2 linked regions of the Sinorhizobium sp. BG8 genome follow. The protein of the gene in region 2 interacts with the protein of the main gene of each other region in a pairwise test. Links are inferred from orthologs where the notes say so. Each region holds a gene or a part of one and is shown on either strand. Other genes may lie near its edges.

Region 1 (3,642 bases), 3.1 Mb from region 2 along the record:
ACGAGCACCTATGTGACGCTCGACGATTTGGCCGTCATGGTGAAGAAGGGAGAGGACTTCACCGTGCAGGACGCCAAATCCGGGGAGGACATAACGCATTCCGTCCTGACGCAGATCATCTTCGAGCAGGAATCCAAGACCGGCAATACATTGCTGCCGATCTCGTTCCTGCGGCAGCTGATCTCGTATTACGGCGACCAGATGCAGATGGTCGTGCCGAGTTATCTCGAGCATTCAATGCAGGCGTTCACCGAACAACAGGCACAGATGCGCGAGCAGATCAACAAGGCATTCGGGGACACGCCGATCAGCAAGAATCTCCAGCTCCCGATTCAGATCGTCGAGGAGCAGGTGCGGCGCAACACGGAAATGTTCCACAAGGCGATGCAGATGTTCTCGCCCTTCATGAATACTCCGCAGCCGAAGGAAACGAAGAAGGCGGAAGCCAAGGACATCGACGATCTCAAGGAGCAGTTGCGCGCGCTGCAGAACAAGCTCGACAAGTTCGGCTGAAGCCGAAGGTAACGCGCGAACCGGGCGTGAGGCGCAATGTTCGCTTCTGCCCGAATGCACTGGGTGTCGCGAGGCACATCGGGCAACGGGCCAAGAGAAGAAGAAAAAGAAAAGGGGCCGGTTACACCAGCCCCTTTTTATCGTAACCCATCAGAGGAAAGCTTATGCGCTTTCCTTCGGCGTCAGGACCTGACGGCCGCGATACATGCCGGTCTTCAGATCGACATGGTGCGGGCGGCGCAGTTCGCCGGAGTTCTTGTCTTCGATATAGGTCGGAGCCTTAAGACCGTCAGCAGAACGGCGCATACCGCGCTTGGACGGGCTTGTTTTTCTTTTCGGTACAGCCATTTCACTACTCCACTTAACGGGCAAAACATGTCCCCGGCCACTCAAAATGGCCGAAAAAGACATGTATCTATCTCGGAAATTTGCCGGGCTTATACATGGCAAAATCCTGCTTGACCAGTCCCTCAACACAATTTTTCGAATCCGCTCCGTCCGGCCGAAGGTTGGAGCAGCATATGGTCAAGCCTCGTCTTCGGGAACGATCCAGGGCTCGGCAAGGGCTGCCGTTTCCCACTTCTTCCAGGCCGGATGCGCCTTCACCCGGCTCATATAGGCCAGGGCGACCGGATCCTTGGTCAACTCGTAGACTTCGAGCCGGTTCACGACCGGGGCATACATCGCGTCTGCCGCCGAGAATTCACCGAAGAGGAACGGTCCACCCGAACGGTCGAGGCACTCACGCCAGATGGCCAGAATTCGCGCAACGTCCTCGGTGACGCCCTCCGGAAGCGCAATCGCGCCCCGCTCGCGCCGGATGTTCATGGGGCAGGCGCCGCGCAGCGCCCGGAACCCCGACAGCATCTCCATCGAGATCGACCGGGCGCTGGCGCGCGCCGCACGGTCCGCGGGCCAGATGCCGGCATCCGGATAAAGCTCCGCGACATACTCGATGATGGCGAGCGACTCCCAAACACTGATGTCGCCGTGCTTCAGGACCGGCACGCGGCCAGTTGGCGAGAACTTGTGAAACTCCGGATTGCCTGCAGGGAAATCGAACGGGATCACCACGTCTTCAAAGGATACTCCCGCCGCGGTCATCGCGATCCATGGGCGAAACGACCATGAGGAATAGTTCTTGTTTCCGATATAGAGAACGAGGTCGGACATAGGGGGCTCCTGCACATTTCGGATGGCGCGACACTATTCGCCGGCGCCGTCTGCGGCCAATGAAATGCACTGAACTCACTCATAAAGGCATTTGATGTATTCGCCTGAACGGCTCGCACGGCGCTCGATCAGGGAAGCCAGCCGCTTGAGGCCGCGCCCCGGCTTGGAGGCGTTGCGGTCGATCGGATTGGGAAGCGACACGGCAAGCAAGGCAGCCTGCCTCCGCGAAAGCTTCGATGCCGGCACGTTGAAATGGTGCTGGGCAGCCGCTTCGATGCCATAGATGCCGGGGCCCCACTCGGCAATGTTGAGGTAGATCTCCATCAGGCGCCGTTTGCTCCAGACGAAATCCGCCGCAAGCGCCAGCGGGAGCTCCATTGCCTTGCGCACGAAGGAGCGGCCGTTCCAGAGGAACAAATTCTTCGCCGTCTGCATGGGGATCGTGCTCGCGCCGCGCGTCGCCTCGCCATCGAGGGCATCGTTGACCACGCCGCGCATTTCGCCCCAATCGACTCCGCGATGACGGCAGAACTGGCCGTCCTCGGACATCATGACGGACTGGACCAGAACCGGGGCGATCTCGTCGAATTCGACCCATTGCCGGTCGTATCCGCGAAACGTCACGAGATCGGCGAGCATCAGGGTAGAAATCGGACGGACAGGTTCGATGGCGTAGATGAGGATCAGGGCATAGGGAAGGAACAGGATGGCCAGCGCTGCCAGCGCCAGCTTCCTCCAGGAGCGGCGAAGCCGTTTGCTCACACCCTCGCCCTCACTGGCCGGCAACTCCGTGTCCGTGCGTGTGTCCGGTAAGATCTCCAAAAGCAGCGGTCCGTCCTCTCGCCATCCCCGGTTTTCATAACCTCAGCGCCGTAGCAAAGCCAGTGGCGGCGGCGATTCTTTGTCAGTCTCCCAGGGATTCGCCGTTGCCAGCGGAATAGGCCCGTGCCAAAGAGCGGCCATGACCAAAGAGACACAAGATTTCCAGCACCGCCTGAAGGCAAATGCGGAGGCTGTCGAGACGGTTCTGGCGCGGCTGCTTTCTCCGGAGCCGGAAGGCGGCGAGATCGTGCGCCCCGCGCACCTGCTTGGCGCGATGCGACATGGAGTGCTGAATGGCGGTAAACGCCTGCGCCCTTTCCTGGTCATCGAATCGGCAGCCTTGTTCCCTGGAGCAGATCGCGAGGCGGCGCTGAGGGTCGGCGCAGCCCTGGAGTGCATCCACTGTTACTCACTCGTTCACGACGACCTGCCGGCGATGGACGACGACGATCTTCGACGAGGACAGCCGACCGTTCACATCGCCTTCGACGAAGCGACCGCAATTCTGGCGGGCGACAGCCTGCTGACCTTCGCTTTCGACATCATCGCCGCGCCGGAAACAGTTCTCCCTGATCGAACGAAAACCGAACTCGTCCTCGCGCTTGCCCGCGCCGCTGGGATCGGCGGGATGGCGGGCGGTCAGGCGCTTGACCTGGCTGCCGAGAGCACGACCCCGGATGAGAGCGGCATCGTCACACTGCAGGCCATGAAGACGGGCGCCCTGATCCGCTTTGGCTGCGAGGCTGGCGCGATCCTCGCTGGCGCGGCTACCGCCGAGCGGGTGATGCTGCGCCGGTTCGGCGAAGTCATCGGGCTTGCCTTTCAGCTTGCCGACGATCTTCTGGATCTGACCGCCGACGCCGAGACAATGGGCAAGGCCACCGGCAAGGACGCCTCGCGGGGCAAGGGCACCCTGGTGGCGCTTCATGGCCAGGGTTGGGCAGAGCATCGCCTGGATGCCCTGGTGCGCGAGGCAGAGGCCATTCTTGCGCCGTTCGGCGACAAGGCAGGGACATTGGTGGAAACGGCGCGTTTCATCGCGAACCGCAGGAGTTGACGTTATGAGCACCTATTGGTCCCCGATCGTTGCATCGCTCAAGCCCTATGTGGCGGGCGAGCAGCCGCGAATAGAAA
Region 2 (3,865 bases):
GCTTTGCGGAGTTCCGCATGGTCGGAGAACGGCAACGTGACAGACCCTATGGTCTGCCCCTCCTCATGGCCCTTCCCCGCAACGATGAGCGTGTCGCCCGACTTCAGGAGAGAGACGGCAGCTCGAATTGCCTCGGCGCGGTCGCCGATTTCGGTGGCGCCACGTGCGCCCATCATGATTTCCGCGCGAATGGCTTCCGGAATCTCCGAACGCGGATTGTCGTCAGTCACGATCACCACGTCTGCAAGGCGGGTGGCGATTTCACCCATGATCGGGCGCTTGCCCTTGTCCCGGTCGCCGCCGCAACCAAACACCACGACCACCCGGCCGGTGGTGAACGGGCGAACGGAGCTCAGCACGTTTTCCAGGGCGTCGGGCTTGTGGGCATAGTCCACATAGGCGAGAGCGCCGTTTCGCGCGTGCCCCACCAACTCGAGGCGACCGGAAGCACCGATCAGCTTCTCGAGCGCGGCCATCGCCTCGGCCGCCGGTACGCCCGTCGACATGGCAAGGCCAGCGGCAACCAGTGCGTTTGCGACCTGGAAATCGCCCGCGAGCGGTATGTGTACCTCGAAAATGTCATCGCCGAAGTGGATCTCGGCCGTCTGCTTGTGGCGGAAATGCTCCACCCGCTTCAGGGAAAGATAGCTTCCCTTGCGTCCGACCGTGCGCACGTCGGCGCCCGCCTTGCGCGCGGCGTCGATAGCCGGACCCGACCATTCGTCGTCAGCGAAAATAACAGCAGGCGCGCCCTGCGGCAGCAGCGTATCGAACAGCCGCATCTTTGCGGCCATGTAGTGCTCGACCGTTGGATGGTAGTCCATGTGGTCGCGGCCAAGGTTGGTGAAGCCGGCGGCCGAAAGGTGGACGCCATCGAGCCGCGACTGGTCGAGCCCGTGGCTCGAGGCCTCCATGGCAGCATGGGTGACGCCGCTGTCTGCGAGTTCGGCGAGAAGGCGGTGAAGCGACACCGGATCAGGCGTCGTCAGCGAACCGTAGTCATTACGCCCGGGTGCAACCACGCCGGTGGTGCCGATCATCGCGGCCGGATGTCCGGCGTACTGCCAGATCTGGCGCGTGAAGGAGGCGACGGAAGTCTTCCCGGCCGTTCCTGTCACGGCAACCATCGTCCGCGGCTGCCGGCCGAAGAGGCGTGCTGCGGCGATCGCCAGGAACCGGCGCGGTTCCGCGACCTCGAAGACCGGGACATCGGCCATGATCCGCGCGCCGCGTGCGGTGACGACGGCAGCAGCACCACGCGCCACGGCATCCTCGATGAACGCAGCACCGTCTGTCTTGGTGCCGTGAAGCGCCACGAACAGATCGCCCGGCACGACCTTGCGGCTATCCGAGGCAATGCCGCCGACTTCGACGGGAGCCGCGGCGGCAAGGTCTGGAAAATCGCTACCGGCAAGATCTCTGGTGTTCATGGTCTGCTCTGTTCTGTTTTCGGTTCGGCCCTCGCATCCGAGTCGCCCGACTCGTTCATTCACCGCTCAATAAGACACGAGCAAGGCAGACCCGTCTTCTCCGAATTTCGGCTTTACACCGAGAAGCGCAGCCGAGCGCCGGATGATTTCGCGAACCATCGGCGCGGCGTTCGAACCTGCCGTGCGACCGCCACCCTCGCCCGTCTTCGGCGCGTCGATGAAGGTCAGCACGACATATTGCGGATTGTCGATCGGGAATGCCGCCAGGAAGGCATTGAAGTTCAGTCCCTGCGCATAGCGGCCATTCACCACCTTGTCGGCCGTCCCGGTCTTTCCGCCGACGTTGAAGCCGGGAACCAGGGCGTGCTTGCCGGACCCGTGTGTGGCGTTCCAGCGCATCAGGAACCGCATGTCGTCGCTCGTGCTCTGCTTGATGACGGGCTGGGCAACGGCGTCCGCCTCTTCGCGCGTCCGCGGCAGGAACGTCGGCTCGATGAGCTTTCCGCCGTTCATCAGGGCCGCACCCGCAACCGCGGTCTGGAGCGGCGTCGTGGAAACACCGTGGCCGAAGGAGATCGTGATCGAGTTGATCTTCTTCCATTCGCGCGGCTGGCTCGGCATCTTCACTTCCGGCAACTCGGTCTCAAGCTTCGAGAGCAGGCCGAGACGGGTGAGGAACTCCTTGTGCCCCTCGATGCCGATGATGTCGGCCATCTTGGCCGTGCCGATGTTCGACGAATACTGGAAGATCTCCGGCACGGTCAGCACGCGGTGCTTGCCGTGGAAGTCCTTGATGGTGAAGCCGCCGATTCGGATCGGGAAGCGCGCGTCGAAACTGTCCCGGAGCGTCACCTTGCCGGAATCGAGCGCCATCGCCGTGGTAAAGCTCTTGAAGGTCGAGCCCATCTCGAAGGTGCCGTTGGACATGCGGTTCAGCCAGCCGTCCTTGGCGCCTTCGGCCGGATTGTTCGGATCGTAGTCCGGCACGGATGCCATCGCCAGGACTTCGCCCGTGTGAACGTCGAGCACGACAGCACCGGCGGCAATGGCCTCGTACTTCTTGATGCCATCCGCGATTACGTCGCGTACGATCGCCTGGACCCTGAGGTCGATCGAAAGGCGCACCGGTTCCAGCTTCGCGTCGCTCGTCATGCCGATGGCTGCGAGATCCGCGAGCCCCTGCCCGTCGATGTAGCGTTCCATGCCCGCGATGCCGCGGTTGTCGATGTTGACGTGGCCGACGATATGGGAAGCCGTGGCGCCGCCCGGATAGAAGCGGCGCTTTTCCGGCCGGAACCCGATGCCGGGAATGCCGAGCGCCAGGATGCTGCTCTGCTGCTTCGGCGTGAGTTGCCGGCTGAGCCACTGGAACCGGGAATTGGACACGAGCTTCTTGTACGTCGCGCGGCTGTCGAGGTCCGGCAGGACGGTCCGCAGAAGTTCGATCGCCTCGTCGGCATCGACGATCTTGTGGGGTTCCGCATAAAGGGAGACGGTGCGGATATCGGTCGCAAGGATCTCGCCGTTGCGATCGACGATATCCGGGCGCGACGCCATGAGGTGGTCGGCAGGCCCTATGCTGGAAACCGCTTCCGGCGCGGCCATGCCGTATTGCACGAGGCGTCCGCCGATGACGCAGTAGACCAGGCCGAAGCAGGTGATGATCACGGCGACGCGGCTGCGCGCCTGGGCGCCGGTCTTCTTGCGCGTTCCGACGAACGTACCCTCGTGGCGCCCGCCATGCGGACGGTTGTTACCGCCCGATGAGATGTGCGCCTTGGCCTTGATCACCATGATTCTCGAGAGAAACGACATCAGTCAGCCACCGAGCCTGTTGAGATATTGTCCGTATCGGAAGAGTTGTCCGTCTTGGCGATTTTCGCCGTGTTCTTTCCACCCTTCCCGCCCTTTCCGCCATCCTCTTCCGGCGGAGGCAGGTCAGCGACGCGCATTGGCAGTTCACTCGGCTGGGCAAGTTGCGTCGATTCGGTCGGGACCAGCTTGAGGTCCTCCGAGAATGAACCCACCAGGCGGTTCAGCCGATTGGGCTGCGTGAGAAGGGCCCAGTCCGCCTTCAGGAGATCGATCGTGTCTTCCTCGAGCTTGATTTCCGCATCGAGCTTGCGGACTTCCTCGAGCTTGTTCTCGGCCTGGTGCTTGATGGAATAGGTCACGGTCGCTGCCGTGGTCATCACGGCGATGAGTATGATGTCGAGTGTTCGCAGCATCCGTCAGCCTCCAATCTTTTCAAGGCTAGCAAGGTTCGGCAGATCGAATATCGAAAGGTCGTCCTTCCCCGCTGGCGCGGCCGTGCGCTCGCCGGCCCTCAGCTTCGCGGATCGGGCACGCGGATTAGCGGTGCATTCCTCCTCACTGGCGACCACCATAGACTTGCCGACTGGTGCGAAGATTACCAATCGCTCATGGACTTGCGG

The links.
Region 1: the proteins of F3Y30_RS16775 (region 2) and mtgA interact in binary tests that used the Escherichia coli proteins (3 or more experiments, as listed by UniProt). The link is inferred for Sinorhizobium sp. BG8 from one-to-one orthologs.

The regions. Positions count from the first base shown.
Region 1 is NZ_CP044011.1:437,568-441,209, forward strand. What follows is about bases 636-3,406. They hold mtgA (monofunctional biosynthetic peptidoglycan transglycosylase), read right to left. Parts: upstream 2,509-3,406; coding sequence 1,762-2,508; downstream 636-1,761. Other genes in these bases: rpmF (50S ribosomal protein L32), read right to left, coding at 676-861; F3Y30_RS02065 (glutathione S-transferase family protein), read right to left, coding at 1,039-1,686; F3Y30_RS02075 (polyprenyl synthetase family protein), read left to right, coding at 2,648-3,406. Also shown: polyhydroxyalkanoate synthesis repressor PhaR, read left to right, coding at 1-513; more of F3Y30_RS02075, read left to right, coding at 3,407-3,565; hisC (histidinol-phosphate transaminase), read left to right, coding at 3,570-3,642. UniProt on the Escherichia coli protein: Peptidoglycan polymerase that catalyzes glycan chain elongation from lipid-linked precursors. May play a role in peptidoglycan assembly during cell division in collaboration with other cell division proteins.
Region 2 is NZ_CP044011.1:3,566,642-3,570,506, forward strand. Bases 872-3,865 are described here. They hold F3Y30_RS16775 (penicillin-binding protein 2), read right to left. Parts: upstream 3,246-3,865; coding sequence 1,497-3,245; downstream 872-1,496. Other genes in these bases: F3Y30_RS16770 (UDP-N-acetylmuramoyl-L-alanyl-D-glutamate--2,6-diaminopimelate ligase), read right to left, coding at 872-1,430; F3Y30_RS16780 (hypothetical protein), read right to left, coding at 3,245-3,658; rsmH (16S rRNA (cytosine(1402)-N(4))-methyltransferase RsmH), read right to left, coding at 3,662-3,865. In the rest of the region: more of F3Y30_RS16770, read right to left, coding at 1-871. UniProt on the Escherichia coli protein: Essential cell division protein that catalyzes cross-linking of the peptidoglycan cell wall at the division septum. Required for localization of FtsN.